One region of the Actinacidiphila sp. DG2A-62 genome, then DNA from elsewhere that is predicted to be linked to it. Evidence: riboswitches for the same ligand, from Rfam matches in the RefSeq annotation. Region 1 holds a riboswitch; the other holds the start of a gene.
The links. Region 1 has a riboswitch for S-adenosylmethionine ahead of thrC (threonine synthase). Riboswitches for the same ligand answer to the same signal wherever they lie in the genome.

Region 1 (14,107 bases):
CGGGCGCAGCGCGGGGACCTGGTAGGTCACATCGAGTGCGGCGTTGAGCGTGACGGTGATGATCACCCGTCGATGATGGCAAAACAACGGCGGTCGGCCCAGACCGGACCGACCGCCTTTTACTCACCCGTTGAACGAATTCCGGCCCCGGGTCCCGCGTGCGACCGCCCCACGCGGGTCGACGACGGTCCGACGACCGCCGCACGCGGGTCGTACGGCGGTCCGACGACCACCGCACCGGCCCCGCTACGCCGGCTCGACGACCCATTCGCCCTTGCGCATCACGCCCGCCAGGTCCCACGCCCGGTCCAGCAGCACCAGGTCCGCGTCCTTGCCGGGCTCCAGCGTGCCGATCCGGTCCTGCAGCCCCAGCAGCCGGGCCGGGTTGACCGACAGCGCCGCCACCGCGTCCGGCAGCGACAGCCCGTCCAGCGTCACCGCGCGCTTGAAGGCGGTGTCCAGGGTGAGCGTGGAGCCGGCGATGGAGCCGCCCTCCAACAGCCGCGCCACGCCCTCGCGGACCTCGACCTTCATCGGACCCAGCTCGTACATCCCGTCGCCGAAGCCGGCCGCGTCCATCGCGTCGGTGATGAAGGCGACCCGGTCCGCGCCCGCGCTGCCGAAGGCGAGTTCGAGCACCGAGGGGTGCAGGTGGGTGCCGTCGTTGATCAGCTCGACGGTGATCCGCTCGTCCTCCAGCAGCGCCGCGATCGGGCCGGGCTCGCGGTGCTGGAGCGGCGGCATCGCGTTGAACAGGTGGGTGGCCACCGTCGCGCCGGCGTCGATGGCCTCGCGGGTCTGCTCGTAGGAGGCGTCGGTGTGGCCGATCGCGGCGATCACGCCCAGCTCCGCCAGCAGCCGCACCGACTCGATGCCGCCGGGCAGTTCGGCCGCCAGCGTCACCATCCGCGCGGTGCCGCGCGCCGCCTCGACCAGCTTGCGCACGTCCGCCGGGTCGGGGTGGCGCAGCAGGCCCTCGTCGTGCGCGCCCTTGCGGCACGGCGAGATGAACGGGCCCTCGAAGTGGATGCCCGCGAGGTCGCCCTGCTCGACCAGCTCGGCCAGCAGGCCGGCCCGCCGGACCAGGAACTCCATGCTCTCGGTGACCGTCGAGGCGACGACCGTGGTGGTGCCGTGCTCGCGGTGGGTGCGCACGCCGGTGAGGATGTCCTCCGCGCTGCCCGAGGTGAAGGACGCGCCGCCGCCGCCGTGGTTGTGGATGTCCACGAAGCCGGGGACGATCGTGTACCCGCGCCCGGTCAGGTCGTACGTGACCTGCCCGGCCCCGTCGGTCCGCCCGGCCCCGTCGGTCCGCCCGTCCGCGGCGCCCGCCGGACCGGCGCCGAGCGGACCGGCCGTGTCGTCCGCCGCGATCGTGGCGCCCTCGACCGTGATCCGGCCGCCTTCCACCACGCCGGACGGCAGCACCACACGGGCGCCCGCCAGCACGGTGCGCTGTGTCGTTGTCAGGGGGGCCATCAGGCGGTTACCTCCACGGAGATCAGGTCCCAGGCCAGCAGGCCGGCGCCCAGGCATCCAGCGGTGTCCCCGAGCGCGGCGGGGACGATCAGGGGTGGTTTCTGGAAGGTGATGCGGGACTCCACCGCCGCGCGCAGCGGCCCGAAGAGCGTGTCGCCGGCCTCCGCGAGGCCGCCGCCGATGATCAGCACCCGCGGGTCGAGCAGCGTGAGACCGGTCAGCAGGCCGTCGGCCAGCGCCTCGACCGCCTCCCGCCAGACCTCCGCGGCGCGCTCGTCGCCCTCCTCGACGGCCCGGGCGCAGGCCGCCGCGTCCGCCGCGGGATCGCCGCTGGCCGCCGCCCAGGCGCGGGAGACCGCGCCGGCCGACGCGTACGTCTCCAGGCAGCCGCGCTGCCCGCAGCCGCACTCCCGGCCGCCGGGGCGGACCACGATGTGCCCGATCTCGCCCGCGTAGCCGTGCGCGCCCGCCTCGATCCGCCCGTCGATGCCGATCGCGCCGGCGATGCCGGTGCCCAGCGGCAGGAAGAGGAATCTGTCGGCACCGTTTCCGGCGCCGATCCGGCCCTCGGCCAGCCCCCCGGCGCGCACGTCGTGCCCGAGCGCGACCGGCACCCCGTCCAGCCGCCGCGACAGCAGCGTCCGCAGCGGCACGTCCTTCCAGCCGAGGTTGGCGGCGTAGACGGCGACGCCGCCCGCGTCGTCGACGATGCCGGGGACGGCGACGCCGGCCGCCGCGGCGCTCTCGCCGAACTCGCGCAGGCCGTGTTCGCGCAGGTCGGAGGCGAAGTCGAGGATCGCGGCGACCACGGCGTCGGGACCGCGCTCGCGGCCGGTCGGGCGGCGCGCCCGGTGCAGCAGCGAGCCGTCCGCGGCGACCAGGGCGGCCTTCATCCCGGTGCCGCCCACATCGAGGGCGATGACATGTCTCACGGGGACAGTGTCGCGTCTGGAACGGGTAGAGGTCTAGTCCATTCGGCCCGGAAGATCGAACGCCGCGTCACCGCCCCCCGGGCGGCGGCGTCGAACGGCGACCCGATGCGGAACGGATATCACGCATGGTGTAGACCTTGGCTAAAGGTGTGCGGAAGACTCGACCCTTCAACAGGCGGACGATGCGCGAGGGCACGCCGCCGGCTAGGGCAGTACGCAAAAGGGCGGTAGGAACGGTGCGGCGACGACTTCTCTCATTGGCGGCGGCCGGCGCGGCGTCGGCGCTGGCGATGACCGGCCTGAGCGCGTGCGGCGGCAGCAACCCGCTGAGCAAGGACGTCACACTGCACATGGTGGCGGCCGACTACGGCGACCCGAAGCTCGGCAACAGCTCGCAGAAGTACTGGGACGACCTGGTCGCGGCGTTCGAGAAGCAGAACCCGCACATCAAGGTGGACGTCCAGGTGATCAACTGGGTGGACGTCGACAACGACGTGGCCAAGATGGTCAAGGAGAACAAGGCCCCCGACATCGCGCAGATCGGCTCCTACGCCGCCTACGCCGCCGCGGACCAGCTGTACAGCGCCGACGAGTTGTTCACCGTCAGCGAGCAGGCCGACTTCATCCCCTCGATGGTCGCCGCCGGCTCGGTGGACCGCACCCAGTACGGCATACCGTGGGTGTCCAGCTCCCGCATGTTCTTCTACAACAAGAAGCTCTTCAGCGACGCCGGCATCAGCAAGGCGCCCGAGACGTGGGAGGAACTCGCCCACGACGCCAAGCTGTTGAAGCAGGACGGCGTCAAGGTTCCCTACGGCCTGCCGCTGGGCACCGAGGAGGCGCAGGCCGAGGCGCTGATGTGGATGCTCGGCAACTCCGGCGGCATGACCGACACGGTCGGCAACTACACCTTCGACTCGGCGGCCAACGTCGACGCGTTCTCCTGGGTGAAGAAGAACCTGGTCGACACCGGGCTGACCGGCCCGGGCGACCCCGCCAAGACCAACCGCCAGGACGTCTTCGACGAGTTCCTGGCCGGCAAGGCCGGCATGATCAACGGCCACCCCACGCTGCTCGCCCAGGCCAAGGCCAAGAAGATCGACGTGGGCGTGGCGCCGCTGCCCGGCCGCCTCGGCCAGAGCAGCGACACCCTCGGCGTCGCCGACTGGATGATGGCGTTCAAGCAGAACGGCAACCAGGAGGCGGACGGCAAGTTCCTGCAGTTCGTGTACCAGGAGAAGAACGCGGTCAAGTTCCTCGACGAGTACGGCCTGCTGCCGGTGACGCAGACCGCGTCCGAGGCGATGCGCGAGAACCCGAAGGACAGGGACCTGGTCCAGTTCCTCGACCTGCTGCCGGACGCGGTCTTCTACCCGGTCGACAAGATCTCCTGGGGCCCGGTCAGCGCCAAGGTCAAGACCGACATCGGCAAGGCGGTCCACGACGACCCCAAGACCGTGCTGTCGAACCTGCAGATCTACGCGGAGTCGCAGGACGGCGGCAAGAGCTGAGCCACGCGGTGGCCGCCTCCGGCGCGGACCGGTCGTCGTGCCCGCGGACGTGTGGCCGGACCGGTCGTCCTCCCCGCGACGTACGGCGGACCGGTCGTCGTGCCCGCGACGTACAGTGGGCGCCGGAGGTGGCCGGGCGTGGAGGAGCGGTACGAGGCGGGCGCCGGTGACGCGGAGCCGTCCGGGCGGGAGCTGAGCGCGCGCGACGTCGCCGTGCTGGAGATCGCCGCCCGCACCTGGAGCGGGCCGGGGCCGCGCGAGCGCGCGGTCCGCGAACGCCTCGGGATCTCCCCGGCCGCGTACTTCCAGCTGCTCAACGCGCTGCTGGACGACCCCCGCGCGCTGCGCCACGACCCGGTCACCGTCAACCGGCTGCGCGCGGTCCGCGAGCGGCACCGCGCGTCGCGCTGAGGGCGCGGCGCGGTGGGCTGAGGGCGCGGCGGGCGGCGGGGGGCGTGGCGCCGAGCGTGCCGGCGGCGCCGAGCCGGGCGCGCGGCGCGGGCCGTCCCGGTCGGGTCCGGCGCACCGCCGCGGACCGTGCGCCCGTACGCCCCGCGCGCGCCGGGCCGGGACCGGTAGGGTCGGAGCCATGGCCTCCGCCGACATCCTCACGCCCCACACGCCCGAGGGGAAGGAAGCCCTCGCGGCCCTGGTCGCGCACCCCGGGCGCGCGGTCGTCGCCCTCGACTTCGACGGCACCCTCGCGCCGATCGTCCCCGACCCCGAGCAGGCCCGCGCCCACCCCAACGCGGTCCCGGCGCTGGCCCGGCTCGCGCCGCACCTCGCCGCCGTCGCGGTCGTCACCGGCCGGCCCGCGGGCGTCGCCGTCCGCTACGGCGGCTTCGCCGGGGTCGCGGGGCTCGAACACCTCGTCGTCCTCGGCCACTACGGCGCCGAGCGCTGGGACGCGCGCACCGGCGAGGTCCGCACCCCCGGCGCCCACCCGGGCGTCACCGCGGTGCGCGCCGAACTGCCCGGCTTCCTCGACCGGATCGGCGCCTGGTCGGGCACCTGGATCGAGGACAAGGGCGGCCGCGCCGTCGCCGTCCACACCCGCCGCACCGAGGACCCCGACGCCGCCTTCGAGGCGCTGCGCGTCCCGCTGGGCGAACTCGCCGACCAGCACGGCCTGATGGTCGAGCCCGGCCGCTACGTCCTGGAGCTGCGCCCGGCCGGCATGGACAAGGGCGTCGCCCTGGCCGCCTACCTGCGCGAGGTCGACGCGGGCGCGGTGCTCTACGGCGGTGACGACCTCGGCGACATCGCCGCCTTCGACGCGGTCGCCGCGCTGCGCGAACAGGGCCTGCCCGGACTGCTGGTGGCGAGCGCCGGCACGCCCGAGACGCCGCAGGAGCTGGCCGCCCGCGCGGACCTGACCGTGCCCGGCCCCGAGGGCGTCGTCGCGGTCCTCAACGCGCTCGCCGACCAGCTGGGCTGAGCCCGCGGGAGCCGCGTGACCCGCGGGTTCGCACCCGGCGGACGGATTGTCAGACCCTCGTGCTCTCATGGCACATGACGCACCGAAAGGGTGCGCCGGGAGCCATGACGTGACGCAGGTGAGAGGGGTGCGGGCGATGACGGAAGCGGAGGCGTGGCGGCCCTTCCTCCAACGGTGGAGCCGCGAGTGGATCGGGGCGCACGACCCCGGGCAGGACCGGCCGCTGGACCCGGCCGTGGTACGGGACGGCTGGCTGGGCTTCGCGCCCGCGGAGCCGGCCGCGGTCGCGGCGGCCGAGGACCGGCTCGGGCGCCGGCTGCCGCCGTCGCTGCGCGAGTTCCTGCTCGTCACCGACGGCTGGCGGGACGCCGGCAGCTTCGTCTACCGGCTGGCGGGCGCGGCGGACCTGGCCTGGCTGAAGGACACCGACGACCGGCACTGGATCGACGCCTACGCCGACCTCGCGGACGCGGACGTGGGCGCCGATGTGGACGTGGACGTGGACGCCGACGCGGAGGCCGGCGCCGGCGCCGCCCGGCCCGGACCGGCAGCGGGCCGCCCGGGGAGGGCGCCGACCGCGCGGGGGAAGGCGCGGACGGCGACGCGGCGGAGGTGCCGTGGGAGGAGGAGCAGGCGCGGCTGCTCGCGCGCTGCCTGCGCGTCTCGCTGGCCGCCGACGCGGCGATACTCCTCCTCGACCCGGAGGACGTGGACGAGGACGGCGAGTGGGCCGGCTACTGGCTGGCCTCCTGGTCCGGCGAGGGCCCGCAGCGCCACGCGTCGTTCCGCGCGGTCATGGAGCACCTCTACCGCGGCTTCCACGCGCTGCGCCGCCCGGCCGGCGCCACCCGCGACCACTGGGACGGCGAGGTCGAGCGGGCCCGCCGCGCCGCGCTGGCCGGCGCGGTCGACGAGCCGCTGTCCGTGCTCGCCGAGGCGCAGGCGTACGGCAGCGAGCGCGCCAAGCTGCTGCGGATGCAGCTGCGGGGCATGCTCGGCGACTGGTACACCGTGGGTCTGACCAGCCTGCTCTGGCGCAGGAGCGGAGATGTCGCGCTGCTGGGCAGCCCGCTGTTCGCCGCCGAGCTGATGCCGCTGCTGTTTCGCCGCGAGGACCACCACCAGCCCTACGAGCTGCGGCTGCTGGACCGGGTCCGGGAGATCGCGCCGCCGCCGGTCCGCGCGCTGATCGACGACTACGCCGCCCGGCGCGCCCGCCCCGGCTTCCGGCTGGTCTTCGGCGGCGGCCCGGAGTTCGACGCCGCGGTGCACGCGGTGGCCGACCGGCTCGCCGCGCACCCGGCCTTCCACACCCCCGACCGGCCGCGGGTCAGCGCGCACCAGGCGATCCTGATAGGCGCGGGCAGCGCGCCGCCGCGTCCCCCGGAGGCCCAGTCCCGCACCGCGACCGCCGCGACCGCCGTGACCGCCACGGCTGCCGCGGGCGACCGGGCGCACACCCGCACCCGCGCCCGCAGGCCGCGCCGCGGCCACGAGGAGCCCGCCGCCACGTGGAGCGACCGGGCGGACCGGGTTGACCGGGTGGACCGGGCCGACCGGAGCGATCGGGCGGACCCGCGCCGGACGCGGGCCGAGCGCGCCGCGCTGTGCGAGGAGGCCTGGCCCGAGCTGCGCGCGGCGATACGCCTGTGGCGGCCGGTCTGCGAGGACCACGTCGCGCCGATATCCCTGTTCGCCGATCCGGTGCTGGCCCAGCTGATCACGCGCGAGCGCGGCCGGGAGATCCTGGCGACGCCCCGCGGCTGACGGCCGGCTACGACGGCCGCGGTGCGGCGCCGCCGAGCGCGGTGAGCTGGTCGAGGAACCAGGCGGCCGGCGGCAGCGCGGTGGCCGCGTCGGCGAGCCGCTTGGTGCGGTCGGCCCGCTCGGCCTCCGGCATGGTCAGCGCCTCGTTCAGCGCCTCCGCGGTGCCCCGGACGTCGTACGGATTGACGGTCAGCGCGGCCTCGCCCAGCTCCTCGTGGGCCCCGGCCTCGCGGGAGAGCACCAGCGCCACACCGTTGTCGGCGAGCACCGGGACCTCCTTGGCGACCAGGTTCATGCCGTCCCGGATCGGGTTGACCAGCGCGACGTCGGCCATCCGGTAGGCGGCCAGCGAGCGGGCGAAGTCGTCGTCGACCTTCAGCAGCACCGGCTGCCAGCCGTCGACGCCGAACTCGGCGTTGATCTCCTCGGCGAGCCGGGAGACCACGGCGGTGTACGCGCGGTACAGCTCCAGGTCCTGCCGGGAGGGGTAGGCGAAGGCGACGTGCACCACCCGCTCGCGCCAGCCCGGCCGGTCCCGCAGCAGCCTGCGGTAGGCGTGCAGGCCGCGCACGATGTTCTTGGACAGCTCGGTGCGGTCCACCCGGACGATCAGCCGGCGCCCGGGCTGGCCTCGGCCCGCAGCGCCGCCATCCGCTCGGCCACGTCGTCGCGGTGCGCGCGTTCGCGCAGGAAGTCGGCGTCCGCGCCGAGGCCGTGCACGCCCAGCTCGGTGGTCCTGCCCCGGTGCGTGACCGTGCGGCCGCCGCCGGGCGTCCGCGCGACGGTCGCGCCCAGCACGTCGGCGCAGCACGCGGCGAAGGCGTCGGCCCAGCGGTGGGTGAGGAAGCAGGCCCGGTCCGCGCCCAGGATGCCTTCGAGCACCTGCCGCGCGACGTCGTCCGGCAGCAGCCGGTAGTAGTCCGGCGGCGCCCACGGCGTGTGCGAGAAGTGGCCGATCCGCAGGTCGGGGCGGCGCTCGCGGAGCAGCGCGGGCACCAGCGCCAGGTGGTAGTCCTGCACCAGCACCGCGGCGCCGTCCGCGGCCTCCTGCGCGAGGGCGTCGGCGAACGCGGTGTTGTACGCCTCGTACGCCGCCCACTGGGCCTCGAAGTCCTCGTCGAAGACGGGTTCCAGCGGCGTCTGGTACAGCATGTGGTGGACGAACCACAGCACGGAGTTGGCGATGCCGTTGTACGCGGCGGCGAAGACCTCCGGCGCCACGTCGATCATCCGCGAGCCGGGTTCGGTGACGCCTCGGCGCACCGCCTCGCGGTCGCCGTCGGAGAGCGCGGCGCACACCCACAGCGCGCCGGCCTCCGGGCCGATCGCGCTCAGGCCCGAGACCAGGCCGCCGCCGCCCCGCCTTCTGCTGACCTGGCCGTCCGGCTCCACGGTGTACGAGACCGGACCACGGTTCGATGCGACCAGCACGGCAGCGGTGCGCTGCGTTCCCTCCATGCCCAGTGCCTAGCCACCCGCCCCACCCCTCAAACCTCCCGCCTCGGCGCTGGGCGCTGACCTTTCCCACGCACACCCCGCGGTGCGTCAGCCGGACGCTGGGCGTCAGGCCCGCAGGGGCGCGGCCTACCGTGCGCCAGCGCGACGCTGAGTTCAGGGGCGCGGGGAACTGCGCGCTCAACCGTCCACCGGCCGGTGGTCCGGATCGGACCGATCTGCCCCTTCGGGACGGCGGCGACCTGCGGGCCGCAGATGGGTTGCTGGGGGTACCTCCCGGACGGAGTCTGGGGGAGCAGTTCCCCGCGCCCCTGGGGGGCGAAGCCCGGCGCCGAGCCGGCCGGGGGCGCCACGCCCGGAGAAACGCAGCGCCGCGGGGCGAGCTATGCCGCGCGGCGGTCGCGGTATTCGGGGACCTCGCGCATCGGCGGGCGCTCCTCCGTGTCCACGGAGTACGTGGCCGGCACGAACGCCCCGCCCGCACGGGCGAACTGCGTGAGCCGGGGCCGCACCAGGTGCCCGCGGGCCATCCGCAGCTGCGCCGTGCGGTAGATCGCCGCCGCCATCCGCCCCAGCGCCTGCCCGTCCTGGTGCCGGTGGTGCCGCACCCCCACGTCCACCTGGGCGAGGGCGTCCAGACCGACCAGGCCCAGCGCGTCGATCAGCATGCCCAGCTCCACCCCGTAGCCGACCGGGAACGGCAGCCGCTCCAGCAGCGAGCGCCGCGCCGCGTACTCCCCGCCGAGCGGCTGCACGAAGCCGGCCAGCCGCGGCCAGTGGAGGTTGAGCAGCGGCCGCGCCACCAGCTCGGTGACCCGGCCGCCGCCGGCCGGCACCACCGTCCCGCCGGTCTCCAGCGGCCGGTCGTACATCGCCTTGACCAACTGCACCGACGGCTCGGTCAGCAGCGGCCCGACGATCCCCGACACGAAGCGCGAGTCGAACTCGCGCAGGTCCGCGTCCACGAAGCAGACGATCTCGCCGCGGGTGACCAGCAGCGACCGCCACAGCACCTCGCCCTTGCCGGGTTCGGCCGGCAGCCGCGGCAGGATCTCGTCGCGGGAGACCACCCGGGCGCCCGCGTCCGCCGCGACCCGGACCGTGCCGTCGCGCGACCCGGAGTCGACCACCAGCAGCTCGTCCACCAGCGGCATCCGCTCACTCATCAGGTCGCGGCGCACCGCCGCGACGATCGCGCCGACCGTCGCCTCCTCGTCCAGCGCCGGGAGCACCACGCTGACGGTGCCGCGCTCGCCCGCCGCGCGCTTGGCGGCCAGCAGCGCGTCGAGCGGCCGGTCGGCCGCCGACCACGACCGGCGCTCCAGCCAACGCTCCACCTCATCGAGCACGTGCGCATCTCCCTGCTATGGCCGGTGTCCCCGGCCGGGCCGGCGTCTCGCGGTACGGACCCGCCTGCTCGGCTGCCCGGTTCGTCGGTTACAGTCTTGAACAACGCGTACGGCGACCGCATGCCGGGGTCGTGCGCCGACAACTGCATACCGCTCATCCAGAGGGGCAGAGGGAACGGCCCGTTGAAGCCCCGGCAACCCTCCCGCCGACCGCGAGGTCACACGGTGGGGAAGGTGCCAATTCCGGCTCGCGCACGCGACGTGCGGCGCGAGGAAGATGAGGAGAAAGGGCCTCGCCACCATGGCTGCGCACACAGTCGACCACGTTCCCGCCGCCGCCTCCGGCGCTCCTTCCGGGGAGCCCGCCGCCGCGGGCGCGCACACCTCCACCGACGCCGCCCCCGCACCGTTCGGACCCGCCGCGGCCCTGTCCTGCCGCGAGTGCGGCACCCGCTTCCCGCTCAGCCCGATCTTCGCCTGCCAGGAGTGTTTCGGGCCGCTCGAAGTGGCCTACGACCTGCCGCTCGGCGACCCCGAGGCGCTGCGCCGCCGGATCGAGGCCGGCCCCACCAGCATCTGGCGCTACGCCCCGCTGCTGCCGGTGCCCGCCGACGTCGCCGACCGGCCGAACCTCAACCCCGGCTGGACCAAGCTGGTCAGGGCCGACAACCTGGCCCGCGAGCTGGGCATCACCGGCGGCCTGCACGTCAAGGACGACTCCGGCAACCCGACGCACTCCTTCAAGGACCGCGTCGTCGCCATCGCCCTGGAGGCCGCCCGCACCTTCGGCCTGACCACGCTGTCCTGCTCCTCCACCGGCAACCTGGCCGGCGCGGTCGGCGCCGCCGCCGCCCGCGCGGGCTTCCGGTCCTGCGTCTTCATCCCGCACGACCTGGAGGCCGGCAAGGTCGTCATGGCCGCGGTCTACGGCGGCGAGCTGGTCGGCATCGAGGGCTCGTACGACGACGTGAACCGTTTCTGCTCGGAGCTGATCGGCGACCCGATCGGCGAGGGCTGGGGCTTCGTCAACGTCAACCTGCGGCCCTACTACGGCGAGGGCTCCAAGACGCTGGCCTACGAGATCGCCGAGCAGCTCGGCTGGCGGCTGCCGGACAACCTGGTGGTGCCGATCGCCTCCGGCTCCCAGCTCACCAAGATCGACAAGGGTCTCAAGGAGCTGATCGCGCTCGGCCTGGTCGAGGAGAAGCCGTACAAGATCTTCGGCGCCCAGGCTGCGGGGTGCTCCCCGGTCTCGGCGGCCTTCAAGGCCGGCCACGACGTGGTCCGCCCGGTCCGGCCGGACACCATCGCCAAGTCGCTGGCGATCGGCAACCCGGCCGACGGGCCGTACGTCCTGGACATCGCCCGGCGCACCGGCGGCGCGGTGGAGGACGTGGACGACGCGCAGATCGTGGACGCGATCAAGCTGCTGGCCCGCACCGAGGGCATCTTCGGGGAGACCGCGGGCGGGGTGACCGTCGGCGTGCTGAAGAAGCTCGTCGAGACCGGGCAGCTGGACCCGGCCACCGAGACCGTCGTGCTCAATACCGGCGACGGTCTGAAGACCCTCGACGCGGTGGCGCCCACCACCGGGCCGACCGCTGTCATCCGTCCCACCCTTGACGCGTTCCGAGAGGCTGGCCTCGCATGAGTGCTTCCGTACGTATCCCCACGATCCTGCGCACCTACACCGGCGGACAGGCGGAGGTCCCGGCCGAGGGCGCGACCCTCGCCGAGGTCATCGAGTCGCTGGAGAAGAATCACGCGGGCATTTCGGCGCGCGTTCTCGACGACGCCGGAAAGCTGCGGCGTTTCGTGAACGTGTATGTCAATGACGACGATGTCCGCTTTTCCGACGGCCTTGCCACGGCGGTCCCCGACGGCGCCAGCGTGTCGATCATTCCGGCGGTGGCCGGCGGCTGAACGGGCTTCCGCACGCGTCCGACGGTGCCCCGTCCACCCCCGGGTGGGCGGGGCGCCCGCGCGTTCGGCACATGGTTGAATCCCTGTACAGTTGCCCCGGGCAACTGCTGGGGGACTGCGGTGGGCCGATGAACCAGTGCGGCGATTTATCGCCAAATTCACGTTCTATAAATACCTTTTACGGTAATCTGTCCGGTCCGAGTTGACCCGCATTATCGTTTTTTCTCGGGGCATATCCGATCGGTCACGCCAAGAATTCTCGTCCAATTGACCTGTTGCGGTGGGCATCCGTGCAGATACATTCAGCCGCGGTCGACGCGTTCCGGCGCACGCCCCCCACTGTCCTCACCGGTCCGCCGGTAAGGGGTGCAACGGGGGGTGAGGTCTGACCCGGGCCCGCGAAGTGCGGGGCCGCGATAGGGCCAGCAATAGGGGAGTTAGGAATGGCTCAGGGCACCGTCAAATGGTTCAACGCGGAGAAGGGCTACGGCTTCATCGCGGTCGACGGTGGTGCGGATGTCTTCGTCCACTACAGCGCGATTCAGATGGACGGCTACCGCACCCTGGAGGAAGGCCAGCGAGTCGAGTTCGAGATCTCGCAGGGTCAGAAGGGGCCGCAGGCGGACATGGTCCGACTGGCAGGCTGAGCATCCCGGCGCGTTCGGCCATCGACGCGGCGCTTCACGCCGGCGGGCCCGCATCCCCTCGGGGTGCGGGCCCGCCGTGCGTCCCGGCCCGGCCCGTCCGCGGCCGGCCGGTGCGGGCGCGCGGGTGTCGCGGGGGTCCTCGGCGGGTCCGCGCGCCGGCGGTCCGCGGCCTCCGGGGCGGCCTCGGGGATGCCGCGGGCGCTTGCACTCCCAGGGGGTGAGTGCTAATCATTGGCGTTAGCACTCTACGCATGAGAGTGCCATTCGGACCGGGTCGTGAGGCCCGCCGGACGCCGGACCGATCCGGTGGCCGGCGGCCGTCCGTCGCGGGCACTGCGCGGTCCTGCAGTAATTTCCGTCCCGGGAGGACCACTTCACATGGCCAAGATCATCGCGTTCGACGAGGAGGCGCGGCGCGGTCTCGAGCGCGGGATGAACCAGCTCGCCGACGCCGTCAAGGTCACCCTCGGCCCCAAGGGCCGGAACGTCGTCCTCGAGAAGAAGTGGGGCGCCCCCACGATCACCAACGACGGCGTGTCCATCGCCAAGGAGATCGAGCTCGAGGACCCGTACGAGAAGATCGGCGCCGAGCTGGTCAAGGAGGTCGCGAAGAAGACGGACGACGTCGCCGGCGACGGCACGACGACCGCGACCGTCCTGGCCCAGGCCCTGGTCAAGGAGGGCCTGCGCAACGTCGCGGCGGGCGCCAACCCGATGGCCCTCAAGCGCGGCATCGAGAAGGCCGTCGAGGCCGTCTCCGCCGCCCTGCTGGAGCAGGCCAAGGACGTGGAGACCAAGGAGCAGATCGCCTCCACCGCCTCCATCTCCGCCGCCGACACCCAGATCGGCGAGCTGATCGCCGAGGCCATGGACAAGGTCGGCAAGGAAGGCGTCATCACCGTCGAGGAGTCGCAGACCTTCGGGCTGGAGCTGGAGCTCACCGAGGGCATGCGCTTCGACAAGGGCTTCATCTCCGCGTACTTCGCGACCGACCTGGAGCGGATGGAGGCGTCGCTCGACGACCCGTACATCCTGATCGTCAACTCCAAGATCTCCGCGGTGAAGGACCTGCTCCCGCTGCTGGAGAAGGTCATGCAGTCCGGCAAGCCGCTGCTGATCATCGCCGAGGACGTCGAGGGCGAGGCCCTGTCCACCCTGGTGGTCAACAAGATCCGCGGCACCTTCAAGTCCGTCGCCGTCAAGGCCCCGGGCTTCGGCGACCGCCGCAAGGCCATGCTGGGCGACATCGCCATCCTCACCGGCGGCACGGTCATCTCCGAGGAGGTGGGCCTGAAGCTGGAGAACGCGGGCCTGGACCTGCTCGGCCGCGCCCGCACCGTGGTCATCAGCAAGGACGAGACCACCATCGTGGACGGCGCCGGCGACAGCGAGCAGGTCGCCGGGCGGGTCAACCAGATCCGCGCCGAGATCGAGAACAGCGACTCGGACTACGACCGCGAGAAGCTCCAGGAGCGCCTGGCGAAGCTGGCCGGCGGCGTGGCCGTCATCAAGGCCGGCGCGGCCACCGAGGTGGAGCTCAAGGAGCGCAAGCACCGCATCGAGGACGCGGTGCGCAACGCCAAGGCGGCCGTCGAGGAGGGCATCG
Region 2 (14,107 bases), 1.5 Mb from region 1:
TCGGGCAGCGGGCGGTCGAGCACCGGCTCGCTGTCGCCCGCCGCCCGCGGTGCGCCCGCCTCGGCGGCCGGCTCGCCGTCGCTGTCGTCCACGCGTCACTCCTGTCGCTTCCCGGCGTCCTCCCGGCCCCCTTCGATCCTCCGGCCGCCGCCCGTCGGTCCCCCCTAGGGCCTGTCGTGCGGGTCTCCGCGGAGACCCGTACGACGAGCCGTCGCCTCCATTGTCCCCGCAAGAGGTGTGAAACCTGCCTCGAACCGCACGTTCGGTCACCCTACGGCCTCGGAGGCCCGCGCGGTGCGGCGAGGCGGTTTTTGCCCGTTGTGCCCGGTCCGTCATGATCGGTGCATGGTCATCCCGGTGCACGACAAGAACCCGGTCCGCCGCACGCCGGTGGTGACGTACACGCTGATCGGCCTGTGCACCGCGGTGTTCCTGCTCGGCCCGCTGTCCGGCTTCATCCCCGCCTACGGCGGCGGGCATGCGCTGGCCTGCCGGCAGGCGGTGTACTTCGACCGGTGGGGGGTGATCCCCGCCGAGCTGTTCCACGGCCGGCTGCCGGTGTCGAGGCTGCCGCTGCCGCCGGCTGCCCGGCGCCGCACGACGGCTGGAAGTCGCCGTTCTTCTCGGTGCTCACCGCGATGTTCCTGCACGGCGGCTGGCTGCACCTGATCGGCAACATGCTCTTCCTCTACGTCTTCGGCGACAACGTGGAGAACCGCATGGGCCGCACCCGGTTCGCGCTGTTCTACCTGGCCGCGGGGTATCTGGCGACGTACGGCTTCGCGCTCGGGCACCCGGGCGACACACAGAGCCTGGTCGGCGCGTCCGGCGCGATCTCCGGGGCGCTGGGCGCGTACCTCTACCTCTATCCGAGGGCCCGGGTGACCAGCCTGTTCCCGTTCCTGTTCTTCATCCCGCTGCGGTTCCCCGCGTGGGTGGTGCTGGGCTTCTGGTTCGTGCTGCAGTGGCTGGCGGCGCAGACCGCGAAGGGCGGCCCGGGCGTCGCGTACCTGGCGCACGTGGTGGGCTTCGCCTTCGGCTTCCTGTGCGCGTGGGCCTGCTACCGGCCACGGCGTAAGGTGAGCGTCGTCATCGGGCCGACCCAAGGAGACATCCAGCCGTGATCACCGCGATCGTGCTCATCAAGACGTCTGTCGACCGCATCCCGGAGATCGCCGAGGCGATCGCGGCGCTCGACCATGTGAGCGAGGTCTACTCGGTGACCGGCGGATACGACCTGATCGCGCTGGTGCGGGTGGCCCGGCACGACGACCTCGCGGACATCATCCCGGGCCGGATCAGCAAGATCCCCGGCGTCGAGGCCACCGACACCCACGTCGCGTTCCGCACCTACAGCCAGCACGACCTGGAGGCGGCGTTCGCGATCGGCCTCGACTCCTGACCGGTCCCACCGGCTCCGAAGAGCCCGGGGACCCCGCCCGCCCGCCGGGCCCGACGACCGGGATCCCCGCAGCCGCTCAGTCCTTCTGCGGCACGCAGCGCCCGCCCTCGGTGGTGTAGCGCCACGCCGCGCCGTCCCTGACCAGGGTGCGCACCGCGGCCACGAAGCGGTCGACGTGCTCGACCGGGGTGCCGGCGCCGAAGCTGACCCGGATCGCGTTCAGCGAGCGCTCGCCGGGCGCCGCGTCGGGCGCCCCGCACTCCCCCGGCTCGCCCGGGTCGGAGTCCAGCAGCACGCGCACCAGCGGGTGCGCGCAGAACAGGCCGTCACGCACCCCGATGCCGTGCTCGGCGGACAGCGCGGCGGCGAAGTGCGAGCTGTTCCAGCCGTCCACGACGAACGAGACCACGCCGACCCGGGGCGCGCCGGGACCGAACAGCGACAGCACCCGCACCGCGCCGATCTCCCCGAGCCCGTCCAGCAGCCGTGCCAGCAGCGCCCGTTCGCGTTCCACCAGCGCCTCGAAGCCGGCGTCGCGCAGCGCCCGGCAGGCCGAGGCGATGGCGTACGCGCCGATGACGTTGGGCGAGCCGGCCTCGTGGCGGGCGGCGCCGTCGTGCCACTCGACGTCGACCCGGCCGTCCGCGCCGCGCGTGACGGTACGGGTGGCGCCGCCGCCGGCCAGGTACGGCTCCGCCTCGCGCAGCCAGTCCGGGCGGCCGGCCAGCACGCCGGAGCCGAACGGCGCGTAGAGCTTGTGGCCGGAGAAGGCGACCCAGTCCACGTCCAGCGCGGCCACGTCCACCGGGTGGTGCGGGGCCAGCTGGGCCGCGTCCAGCACGATCCGGGCGCCGTGCCGGTGCGCGGCGGCGGCCAGTTCGCGCACCGGCCACAGCTCGCCGGTGACGTTGGACGCGCCGGTGACGCACACCAGCTTCGGGCCCTTGGGCGCACCGTGCAGGGCCACGTCGAGCGCGGCCACCGCCTGCTCCGGGGTACGCGGCGCGGCCAGGCACACCACCTCGGCGTCGGTCGCCCGCTGCCAGGGCAGCAGCGCGGCGTGGTGCTCGGTCTCGAAGACGTAGACGCGGGTGCCGGCCGGGAGAGCGGCGGCCAGCAGGTTCAGCGAGTCGGTGGTGGAGCGGGTGAAGAGCACCTGGTCGCCGGGGCGGCAGCCGAGGAACTCCGCGACGGTGGCCCGGCTCTGCTCGAACAGGTCGGTGGACAGCTGCGAGAGGTAGCCGGCGCCGCGGTGGACGCTGCCGTAGTACGGCGCGTAGGCGGCCACGTCGTCCCAGACCCGCTGGAGGGCGGGGGCGCTGGCGGCGTAGTCGAGCGCGGCGTACGTGACGGTGCCGCCGGTCACCAGCGGCACGGACACGTCCCGGCCGAGCACCGGCAGCGGGGCCCGGCAGGCGGGGTCGGAGACGTCGCGGCAGGGGTCGGAACAGGCGGGTTCGGCGGCGCCGGCGGGCGCGGCGGCGGAGGCCGCGGCCGGCGCCGCGGGGGCGGACAGCGCGGCGGGCACGGCGGCGGTGCTGGAGACGGTGCCGGAGACGGTGGCGGCGGAGGGGGTGGCGGTGGTGGTGACGGTCACGGCGGAACTCCCGGAGGAAGGCATGCGAGGGTGCGCCCGCCGGCGCTACGGCGCGGCACAGCGGGGCGGTGCGGAATCGAGTCGACGGACGGAAGTGCGGAGAAGACGCAGAACCGGGGCCTGAAGGCCCTATCGCATTCGCTTGCTCATGAAAGAACTCCCCATGTCCGGCTTGCTGCGAGCCTTGCTGCTCACAGCCTGGTCATCACCCGGGGCACCCCGCCTCGGACGGAGGGTTGCCGGACAGCGAGCCGGGGCCTTTGCGCTGTCACTCGTGACCTGCAAGGAATTGTGCCACACCGTCCGCCCGGCGCAAGACGCCGTCCGATCGGTGGACGCCGTCGTGCGCCGGGCTCGTCTCGCGCCGGACGCCGAGCGCCGCGGAAAAAGCCGCGGAAAAAGGGGACAACGCGGCGACAAGGGCATCAGGCGTGGGTGGCCGCGGCCCAGCGCTCCAGGACCGCCGCCGCGGCGCCGGAGTCGATGGACCGCGCGGCCTGCTCCAGGCCGGCCGTGATCTGCTCCTGGAGGGTGCCGTCGGTGGGCGTGAGAGCCGCCAGCGCGGCAGCGGAGTTGAGCAGCACCGCGTCCCGTACCGGACCGGTCTCGCCGGCCAGCAGCCGGCGCGCCACATCGGCGTTGTGGGCGGCGTCCGCGCCGCGCAGCGCCTCCACCGGGACCAGCGGCAGCCCGACGTCCCGCGGGTCGAAGGACGTCCGCTCGACCCTGCCGTCGCGCACCACCCACACCTGCGAGGTCGCGGTGGTGGTCAGCTCGTCCAGGCCGTCGTCGCCGCGGAACACCAGTGCGGAGGAGCCGCGTTCGGCCAGCACCCCGGCCAGGATCGGCGCCATCCGCGGATCGGCGACGCCGGTGGCCTGGGCGCGCACCCGGGCCGGGTTGGTCAGCGGGCCGAGGAAGTTGAAGGTGGTGCCCACCCCCAACTCGGCGCGGGCCTTGGCGACATGGCGCAGCGCCGGATGGAAGCGGATGGCGAAGCAGAAGGTGATGCCGGCCTCCTCGGCGACCTCGGCCACCCGCTCCGGGGCCAGCTCCAGATTGACGCCGAGCTTCTCCAGCACGTCGGAGGCGCCGCTGGCGGAGGAGGAGGCGCGGTTGCCGTGCTTGACCACCTTGGCGCCGGTGCCGGCCACCACGATCGCGGACATCGTGGAGATGTTGACGGTCCTGGCCCGGTCGCCGCCGGTGCCGACGATGTCCACCGTACGGCCGGGCACCTCGATGGTGTTGGCGTGCTCGTACATCGCGCGGACCATGCCGGAGACCTCGTCGACGGTCTCGCCCTTGGCGCGCAGCGCCACCGCGAAGCCGGCGATCTGCACGTCGGTGGCCTCGCCGCGCATGATCCGGTCCATCGCCCAGGCCGTGTCGTCCACCGACAGGTCCCGCCCGGCGAGCAGCGCGCTCAGCAGGTCGGGCCAGGACCGGGGGGCCGTCGTCTCGCCCCCGCCGGTGTTCACAACGCTCATGCCCCACGCTCCCGCAACGGCTCCCTGAGTGGACCCTCACCCTATCGGCAGCGGCCGTGGACGCGGGTCGGCCCGGTGGGTCCGAAGCGGGACCCACCGGGCCGACCCGGTGTGTGGCGACGCCCAGCGCGGCGTCAGGGGCGGTCAGTGGTGACCGTGGCCCGAGGTGATCTCCTCGTACTCCTCCGCCGTCGGCTTCGGGATCTGGCTGTGCTCGCCGTAGAACCCGCGGGACAGCTTCGCCTGGAACTTCGCGACCGGGTTGGCCTTGCGCTCCACGCCGTTCTCGTCGACCTCCGGGCCGACCTCGATCGGCTTGGGCTGGACGTGCGCGGTGAGCACGTGCAGCTGCTGCTGCGACAGCGGCTCGTGCACCTCGATGAACTCACCGTGCGGCAGCCGCTTGATGATGCCGGTCTCCCGGCCGTGCAGCACCTTGTCGCGGTCCCGCCGCTGCAGGCCGAGGCAGATCCGCTTGGTCACCCAGAAGGCGAGGACCGGGGCCACGAAGAAGCTGACCCGTACGAACCAGGTGATCGCGTTGATCGACAAGTGGAAGTGGGTGGCGAAGATGTCGTTGCCGCCACCGATCAGCAGCACGAAGTACAGCGTCAGCCAGGCCACGCCGAAGCCGGTGCGCACCGGGCGGTTGCGCGGCCGGTCCAGCAGGTGGTGCTCCCGCTTGTCGCCGGTGACCCACGCCTCGATGAACGGGTACACCGCGATCGCGACCATCACCAGCGGGAAGATCATCAGCGGGATGAAGACGCCGAGCACCAGGGTGTGGCCCCAGGCCCTGATCTCCCAGCCGGGCATCACCCGGATCAGGCCCTCGGAGAAGCCCATGTACCAGTCCGGCTGGGCTCCGGTGGACACCTGGTCGGGCCGGTACGGACCCATCGTCCAGATCGGGTTGATCGTCGCGATCGCCGCGATGGCCGAGATGATGCCGAACACCAGGAAGAAGAAGCCGCCCGCCTTGGCGGTGTAGATCGGCAGCAGCGGCGAGCCGACGACGTTCTTCTCGGTCTTGCCGGCGCCCGGGAACTGGGTGTGCTTGTGGAAGAACACCAGGATCAGGTGTGCCACCAGCAGACCGGCCATCAGGCCGGGCAGCAGCAGGATGTGCACCGAGTAGAACCGGCCCACGAAGTCGTGGCCCGGGAACTCCCCGCCGAACAGGAACATCGACAGGTACGTGCCGACGATCGGCGTGGAGAGCACCGCGCCTTCCATGAACCGCACACCGGTGCCGGACAGCAGGTCGTCCGGGAGCGAGTAGCCGGTGAAGCCGGTGAACATGCCGAGGAACAGCAGGGTCCAGCCGAACAGCCAGTTGATCTCGCGCGGGCGGCGGAACGCGCCGGTGAAGAAGACGCGCATCATGTGCACGATCATCGCGGCGATGAAGATCAGCGCGGACCAGTGGTGGATCTGCCGGATCAGCAGACCGCCGCGGACCTCGAAGCTGATGTGCATCGTGGAGGCGTACGCCTCGGACATCCGCACGCCCTGCAGCGGCGCGTACGGGCCGTGGTACACGACCTCGTTCATGCTCGGGTGGAAGAACAGCGTCAGATAGACACCCGTGAGGATGAGGATCGTGAAGCTGTAGAGGCAGATCTCGCCGAGCATGAAGGACCAGTGGTCCGGGAAGATCTTGCGCAGGTTGGACTTGGCCAGCTTGTACAGCCCGAGCCGGCCGTCGGTCCACTGCGCGACCCGCTCGCCGGGGTTGGTCGGCCTGCGGCGGCTCGGCGTTTCGGTCGTGGTACTCATGAGCGCTCCCAGAAGGCCGGGCCGACGGGCTCTTCGAAGTCACCGAGGGCGACCAGGTTGCCGTCGCCGTTGACGCTGATCCGCAGCTGCGGCAGCGGGTGTCCCGCCGGGCCGAACAGCACCCGGGCGCCGTCGGAGAGGTCGAACGTCGACTGGTGGCACGGGCACAGCACGTGGTGCGTCTGCTGCTCGTAGAGGCTGATCGGGCAGCCGACGTGGGTGCAGATCTTGGAGAAGGCGACGATGCCCTCGTGCGCCCAGTCGCGCTCGCGCTTGTCCTTGATGTCCTCCGGCTTGAGCCGGACGATCATCAGGGCGGCCTTGGCGATCTGCTCCTGGAAGTCCTCGTCGGTCTCCTCCAGGCCCTCGGGCTTGGCGAAGGTCAGCGAGCCGACCACCACGTCCTCGGGCCGCAGCGGCTTGTCGGTGTTGGTGTTGACCAGCACCTTGCCGCGCGACCACATGGTGTGGTCGAGCTTCTTCTCCGGCAGCGGGCCGAGGTCACGCAGGATCACCAGGCCGGACAGCGGCACCAGGGTGAGCGCGCCGAACATGGTGTTGCGGATCAGCTTGCGGCGGCCGAAGCCGCTCTCCTTGGCGCCGGTGATCCACTGCTGGCGGACGTTCTCGCGCAGCTCGTCGTCGGCGTCGACGGGGTGCCGCTCGTCGGCGACCTCCTCGTCGGACATCAGCGTGCGGGCCCAGTGCACGGCGCCGGCGCCGATCGCGAAGAGCGCGACGCCCAGCGTCAGACCGAGCGAGAAGTTCAGCGCGCTGACATGGCCGATCGGGAAGATGTAGACGATCTTGTCGATCGGGAAGATGACGAAGCTGGCGATGAAGCCCAGCGTGCCCAGCATCGACAGGGTGAACAGCCCGGCGACCACGCGCTCGGAGTGCTTGGCGGCCTTCTCGTCGATGTCCTGGCGCCGGTACTCGTGGGGCGGCAGCCCGGGGTTGGCGAACGGGTCGGACGTGACCGCTACGTCGCCGCCGTGGGCGCCGTGTTCGCTCGGCAGGTTCTCTGACACGTCGTTGTGGGGTCCGGTTTCGCTCATGACTTCTTGGCCTTGGTCGTCCGGGCGGCAACCCAGGTGGCGGTGGCGAGCATCGCGCCGAGTCCGAAGACCCAGGCGAACAGGCCCTCGGGCACCGGGCCGAGCGCGCCCAGCGTGAAGCCGCCGGGGTTCTCGGACTTCGCCGTGTCGACCGCGTTCAGGTACGCGATGATGTCGGCCTTGGAGTCCTGCGGCATCGTGGTGTCCGGGAAGGACGGCATGTTCTGCGGGCCGGTCTGCATGGCCTCGTAGATGTGCTTGGGGTCCACGCCCTTCAGGCTCGGCGCGAACTTGCCCTCGCTCAGCGCGCCGCCCTTGCCGACGAAGTTGTGGCACTGCGAGCAGTTGGTGCGGAACAGCTCGCCGCCCTTGGCGGCGTCCGCGCCGGCCGGGCTGTACTGGTCCTTGGTCGGGATGCTGGGACCGGGGCCGAGGGAGGCGATGTACGCGGCGAGCTGGTCGATCTGCGCCTGGTCGTAGATGACCTTCTTCTTCGGGATCTGCGCGCCGGGCTGCTGGGCCGGCATGCGGCCGGTGCCGACCTGGAAGTCCACCGCGGCGGAGCCGACGCCGACCAGGGTCGGGCCGTCGGAGCTGCCCTGGCCCGAGGTGCCGTGGCAGCTGGCGCAGCCGACCGAGTACAGCTTCTTGCCCTGCTCGATGGCCAGGGACTGCGCTGAGTCGTCGGCCTGCGCCTTGGGCGCGGGCGCGAGCGCGGCGTACAGCCCCCCGGAGGCCACGAGCGCGAAGAGTAGGACGACGAGCGCCGCCAGCGGATGGCGCCGTCGTGCGGAGAGCTTTTTCACGGATTACCCCGGTGTCAGGATCTCTTGTGTCGATGCTGCTGGATGGTTCGGTCCCCGCACCGTCGTGGGGCGGTGCGCAGCCGGGCTACTTGATCAGGTAGATCGTGGCGAAGAGGCCGATCCAGACGACATCGACGAAGTGCCAGTAGTAGGACACGACGATGGCGGCGGTGGCTTGCTGGTGGGTGAACCGCTTGGCCGCGTAGGTGCGGCCGAGTACCAGCAGGAACGCGATCAGACCGCCGGTCACGTGCAGGCCGTGGAACCCGGTCGTCAGGTAGAACACCGAGCCGTACGGGTCGGAGCTGAGCGAGATCCCGTCCTTCTTGACCAGGTTCGTGTACTCGAAGATCTGCCCGCCGATGAAGATCGCGCCCATGACGAACGTCACGATGAACCAGGAGCGCAGCTTCTTCACGTCGCCGCGCTCGGCGGCGAACACGCCCATCTGGCAGGTGAAGGAGGAGAGCACCAGGATCGTGGTGTTGGTCGCGGAGAACGGCACGTTCAGCGCGTCTGCGTGTTCCTTCCAGAAGTCGGCACCCGTGACCGACCGGAGGGTGAAGTACATCGCGAAGAGGGCCGCGAAGAACATCAGCTCGGAACTCAGCCAGATGATGGTTCCGACGCTGGTCATGTTCGGCCGGTTGACCGACGGGTGCGCGTGCCCGGTTTCTACTGCTGTTGCTGTCGCCACGTCCGACATTATGTCGGTCGCTTATCCGGCGCTCACTCCGGGGGTCCCCTTCGGTGTGTCAAGGCCCCTGGGCTGGCAGCGAGTCGCCCTGGGGCGACGCGCCGGGCGATCACCCGCACGGGCGAACCCTTCTGGGGAAGCCGCTGGCGGGAGTAGCATCCGAGACACCTTGAGAAAACCTTCACGAGGAGGATCCAGGATGCAGGCGACCGCCACGGTGCTGGTCTACAGCGACGACGCGAACACCCGGGAGCAGGTCCGGCTCGCCGTCGGCCGCCGGCCTGCCGCAGACCTGCCGCCGGTGGAGTTCGTGGAGTGCGCCACGATGCCGGCCGTCCTCACCGAGCTGGAGCGCGGCGGCATCGACGCGTGCGTGCTGGACGGGGAGGCCAACCCGGCCGGCGGCATGGGCGTGTGCCGCCAGATCAAGGACGAGATCTTCCACTGCCCGCCGGTGATGGTGCTGATCGCCCGCCCGCAGGACGCCTGGCTGGCCACCTGGAGCCGGGCGGACGCGGCGGCGACGCTCCCGGTGGACCCGGTGGCGCTGAGCGAGGCGCTGGTGACGCTGCTGCGCCGCCGGGTCGCTCCGGCCTCCTCGGCCGTCGCGACCCGGTAGGGACCCGCAGCGGTCACAGGGTCTGCGGGCGCAGCCGCGCGGGGTGGGTGGCCGGGACGGTGGCGTCCACGGCGGTCTGGTCCTGGTCCGGCGCGGCGGCGGCCGGGCCGCCCGACAGGGCGCTGCCCTGCTGCCACTTCGACCAGCTCATGTTCCAGTCGCCGAAGCCGTTGTCGAAGGCCGTCATCATCGGGCCCTGGCTGTTGACGACCTGGACCAGGTCGCCGGGCCGCACGTGCTCGAAGAACCACTCGGCGTTCTCGGTGCTCATGCCGGTGCAGCCGTGGCTGACGTTGGCGTACCCCTGGGAGCCGACCGACCAGGGCGCGGCGTGCACGTACTCGCCGCTCCACGTCACCCGGGTGGCCCAGTAGACGGGCAGGTCGTACGAGTCGGAGCTGCCGGCGGCTATGCCGACCGTCTCGCTCTTCATCTGGACGAACTGCTGCTTCTCCAGCACGACCTTGATGCCGTTGCGGGTGTCGAAACCGGGCTTGCCGGTGGTGACCGGCATGGTCCTGATCACCTTGCCGTTGTCCTTGAAGGTCATCTGGTCGGTGCCGGCGTCGGTGATCGCCTCGATGCGGTCGCCGGTGTGCAGGGTGAGCGGCTTGTCGGCGCCGCCGTAGAGCTTGCCCTGGACGTGGACGCCGCTCAGGCCGCTGCTGACGGTGATGGTGGCGTCGGCCGGCCAGTACGTCTGCGGCCGGTAGTGCAGTGTCTTGTCGTCGACCCAGTACCAGGAGCCCTTGGCGGCCTGGGGGGTCGAGGAGACCCGCAGGTGGCCCTCCACGGCGGCCCTGGCGGCCTTGTCGTGCACGGGCTTGCTGAGCACGGCGGTGATGGGCTGGCCCACGCCGTAGGTGCCGGCGTCGGGGCCGAAGGCGACGTGCAGTCCGGCGTCGGCGGAGGTGGTGTCGAAGGAGACGACCTTGCGGCCGGGGTGGCCGTCGGAGTCCTCGGTGCTCACCCGGACGGTGTAGTGGACGCCCGCGGCGAGCGGGGCGGTGGACTGCCAGGCGGTGTCGTCCGCGCTGCGCCGGCCGGCTATGTAGCGCCCGGCGGAGTCGGTGGCCGTCACGTCGGTGATCCGGCTGCCGTCCTTGACGGCGACCTTGAGGGGCTTGTTCGGGTCGGCCTTGCCGCCCGCCGCGGTGCCGAAGGAGACGGCGGCGGCGGCCTCGTGCGGTGACGCGGCCAGCGGGTTGCCCCCGCTGCCGCAGGCGGTGAGCCCCACCGCGAGGGGGGCTATGAGAAGTGCGCAGCTCAGCGCCGTACGGCGCAGCGCCCGGTAACGGGGCGTGTCGGTAGCGTGGCTCATACCGCCACGCTAGGAACGCGCCCGGTTTTCCGCTCGGTGGGCGCGTGCAAACGAGCGGCGCCGGCCCGGGTCCGGGCTGGCGCTGCTCGTCGTCGCGCCGGGGCCGTCGCGGTGCGCGCACCGCGACGGCCGGGGAGGGCCGTACGCCCCTTACTGGGTGCGGTTCTCGCCCTTGTAGTACTCGAAGACCCAGCCGTACACACCGAACAGGATCACCGGCAGCGAGAAGAACAGCAGCCACCAGCCGAAGATGATGCCGAGGAAGGCGAGCGAGCCGCCGACCCCCAGCGCCAGCGGCTGCCAGCTGTGCGGGCTGAAGAAGCCCAGTTCGCCCGCGTCGTCGGCGACGTCCGCGTCCTCCCGGTCCTGCGCGCCGGTGTCGGCGCGCCGGGCGGTGAAGGACAGGTAGAAGCCGATCATCGTGCACAGGCAGAAGGACAGCAGCAGCGCCGTGGTGCCCACCGGCTCCTTGGACCAGAAGCCGTAGACGATGCCGGCGGCCAGGATGAAGACGGCGAAGCCCAGGAACATCTTGCCTTGGACCTTCACGACCGGCCCTCCTTGTCGTCGGCGCCGGTCAGCGGAGCGGTCGTGGCGCCCTGTGCCGCAAGGGCGTCGACAGCCGCGATCTCCGGGTGGTGCAGGTCGAACGCCGGGGATTCGGAGCGGATGCGCGGCAGCGTGAGGAAGTTGTGCCGCGGCGGCGGGCACGAGGTGGCCCACTCCAGCGAACGGCCGTAGCCCCAGGGGTCGTCGACCTCGACCTTCTTGCCGTACTTGGCGGTCTTCCACACGTTGTAGAGGAACGGCAGTATCGACAGCCCGAGCAGGAAGGAGCTGATCGTGGAGACGGTGTTCAGCGTGGTGAAGCCGTCGGCGGCCAGGTAGTCGGCGTAGCGGCGCGGCATGCCCTCGGCGCCCAGCCAGTGCTGGACCAGGAAGGTGCCGTGGAAGCCGAAGAACAGCGTCCAGAAGGTGATCTTCCCGAGCCGCTCGTCGAGCATCTTGCCGGTCATCTTCGGCCACCAGAAGTGGAATCCGGCGAACATCGCGAAGACGACGGTGCCGAAGACCACGTAGTGGAAGTGCGCCACCACGAAGTACGAGTCCGAGACGTGGAAGTCCAGCGGCGGCGCCGCGAGGATGACACCGGTCAGACCGCCGAAGGTGAAGGTGATCAGGAAGCCGATCGCCCACAGCATCGGTGTCTCGAAACTCAGGCTTCCCTTCCACATGGTGCCGATCCAGTTGAAGAACTTCACACCGGTCGGTACCGCGATCAGGAAGGTCATGAAGGAGAAGAACGGCAGCAGCACACCGCCGGTGACGTACATGTGGTGCGCCCACACCGTCACCGACAGGCCGGCGATGGAGATCGTCGCGGCGACCAGGCCGATGTAGCCGAACATCGGCTTGCGGCTGAAGACCGGGATGACCTCGGAGATGATGCCGAAGAACGGCAGGGCGATGATGTACACCTCTGGGTGGCCGAAGAACCAGAAGAGGTGTTGCCACAGCAGCGCGCCGCCGTTGGCCGCGTCGAAGACGTGCGCCCCGAACTTGCGGTCCGCCTCCAGGCAGAGCAGCGCGGCGGCCAGCACCGGGAAGGCCAGCAGCACCAGCACGGCGGTCAGCAGCACGTTCCACACGAAGATCGGCATGCGGAACATGGTCATGCCCGGCGCGCGCATGCAGATGATGGTGGTGATGAAGTTGACCGCGCCGAGGATGGTGCCGAAGCCGGAGAGCGCCAGGCCCATGATCCACATGTCGGCGCCGGCGCCCGGCGAGTGCACCGCGTCGGACAGCGGCGAGTAGGCGAACCAGCCGAAGTCCGCCGCGCCCTGCGGGGTGACGAAGCCGCCGACCGCGATGAGCGAGCCGAACAGGTAGAGCCAGTAGGCGAACATGTTCAGCCGCGGGAACGCCACGTCGGGCGCGCCGATCTGCAGCGGCATGATCCAGTTGGTGAACCCGGCGAACAGCGGCGTCGCGAACATCAGCAGCATCACGGTGCCGTGCATCGTGAACGCCTGGTTGAACTGCTCGTTGGACAGGAACTGGTTGCCGGGGCGGGCGAGCTCGGCGCGCATCATCAGCGCCATGACGCCGCCGATGAGGAAGAACGCGAACGACGTCACCAGGTAGAGCGAGCCGATCGTCTTGTGGTCGGTGGTGCTCAGCCACTTGATGACGACGGAGCCGGGGCTCTTGGTACGGACGGGCAGCTCGTCCTCGTAGCTGTCGTCGGCGGGCGCCGCGCCCTGGGGTTCGTTGAGAATGCTCATGTGGTCTTGGGCTCCGAGTTCTTCGCGTTGCCCGTGGTGGCAATGCCGGCCGGGATGTAGCCGGTCTGACCCGCCTTGGCCAGGTCCTTCAGGTGCTGCTGGTACTGGTCGGGCGTGACGACCTTGACGTTGAACAGCATCCGGGAGTGGTCCTGGCCGCACAGCTCGGCGCACTTGCCGCGGAACAGGCCGATCTTGTTCGGCGTGACCTCGAAGACGTTGGTGTGGCCGGGGATGACGTCCATCTTCATCAGGAAGGGCACCACCCAGAAGGAGTGGATGACGTCACGGGAGGTCAGGACGAAGCGGACGGTCTGTCCCTCGGGAAGCCACAGCGTCGGGCCGGGGTTCTCCTCGGTGCCGCTGGAGGGGGTGCCGACGTCGTAGACGCCCTCGGCGCCCTTGGGCATCAGCAGCTTGTTCGCCGGGATCTCGTCCAGCTGCTCGGGCACCTTGGCGGGGGTGGCCGGGTCGCCGTCGACGTTCTCGACGTAGTTGAAGCCCCAGCTCCACTGGAAGCCCACCACGTTGATGACGTGCTGCGGCTTCTTGGAGGTGTCGAGGAGCTTGTTCTCGTCCCGGGCGGTGAAGTAGAAGAGCACCGCGATGACCAGGATCGGGACGATCGTGTAGAACGCCTCGATCGGCATGTTGTACCGGGTCTGCGGAGGAACCTCGACCTTGGTCCGGCTGCGCCGGTGGAAGATCACGCTCCACAGGATCAGGCCCCAGACGAGGCACCCCGTCGCCAGCGCGGCGGCCCAGGAGCCCTGCCACAGCGAGAGGATCCTGGGGGCCTGTTCGGTTGCCGGACTTGGCATGCCGAGACGGGGATAGTCCTTGTACGAGCAGCCAGTGGCGGTCGCCAGGACCAAGCCCGCGGCCAGCACCCGCGGCAGCCATCGCCGTACCGGGCGCCGCGACATGGGGGTTCCGCCCACGCCCTTCTGGCCGTGGGGGAGGTCGGAGCCGTTGGGACTCACGTAGCGCCTTCCCGAGAGTCTCGCCCGCGCGTCCGAGTGTTCCGGCCGTCTGCTGGTCGGTCGGCCC

Region 2: linked by a shared signal. The riboswitch ahead of VSR01_RS08530 (aminotransferase class V-fold PLP-dependent enzyme) and the one ahead of thrC (threonine synthase) in region 1 are both predicted to bind S-adenosylmethionine.

Annotation. Positions count from the first base shown of each region.
Region 1 is NZ_JAYMGI010000002.1:3,454,717-3,468,823, reverse strand. It holds gene VSR01_RS15155 (1-phosphofructokinase family hexose kinase) at 1-66, opposite strand, end outside; gene nagA (N-acetylglucosamine-6-phosphate deacetylase) at 247-1,479, opposite strand; gene VSR01_RS15145 (ROK family protein) at 1,479-2,411, opposite strand; gene VSR01_RS15140 (extracellular solute-binding protein) at 2,648-3,922, shown strand; gene VSR01_RS15135 (DUF3263 domain-containing protein) at 4,061-4,333, shown strand; gene otsB (trehalose-phosphatase) at 4,512-5,360, shown strand; gene VSR01_RS15120 (hypothetical protein) at 5,973-7,127, shown strand; partial or broken gene VSR01_RS15115 (alpha,alpha-trehalose-phosphate synthase (UDP-forming)) at 7,135-8,585, opposite strand; gene VSR01_RS15110 (glucosyl-3-phosphoglycerate synthase) at 8,966-9,931, opposite strand; SAM riboswitch class I at 10,083-10,215, shown strand; gene thrC (threonine synthase) at 10,209-11,582, shown strand; gene VSR01_RS15100 (ubiquitin-like small modifier protein 1) at 11,579-11,854, shown strand; gene VSR01_RS15095 (cold-shock protein) at 12,298-12,501, shown strand; gene groL (chaperonin GroEL) at 12,880-14,107, shown strand, end outside.
Region 2 is NZ_JAYMGI010000002.1:1,924,254-1,938,360, forward strand. It holds partial or broken gene VSR01_RS08515 (NYN domain-containing protein) at 1-23, opposite strand, end outside; partial or broken gene VSR01_RS08520 (rhomboid family intramembrane serine protease) at 346-1,124, shown strand; gene VSR01_RS08525 (Lrp/AsnC family transcriptional regulator) at 1,121-1,402, shown strand; gene VSR01_RS08530 (aminotransferase class V-fold PLP-dependent enzyme) at 1,479-2,999, opposite strand; SAM riboswitch class IV at 3,163-3,279, opposite strand; gene trpD (anthranilate phosphoribosyltransferase) at 3,425-4,489, opposite strand; gene qcrB (cytochrome bc1 complex cytochrome b subunit) at 4,634-6,268, opposite strand; gene qcrA (cytochrome bc1 complex Rieske iron-sulfur subunit) at 6,265-7,326, opposite strand; gene qcrC (cytochrome bc1 complex diheme cytochrome c subunit) at 7,323-8,132, opposite strand; gene ctaE (aa3-type cytochrome oxidase subunit III) at 8,218-8,838, opposite strand; gene VSR01_RS08560 (hypothetical protein) at 9,029-9,448, shown strand; gene VSR01_RS08565 (L,D-transpeptidase) at 9,462-10,769, opposite strand; gene VSR01_RS08570 (cytochrome c oxidase subunit 4) at 10,920-11,318, opposite strand; gene ctaD (aa3-type cytochrome oxidase subunit I) at 11,315-13,057, opposite strand; gene ctaC (aa3-type cytochrome oxidase subunit II) at 13,054-14,040, opposite strand.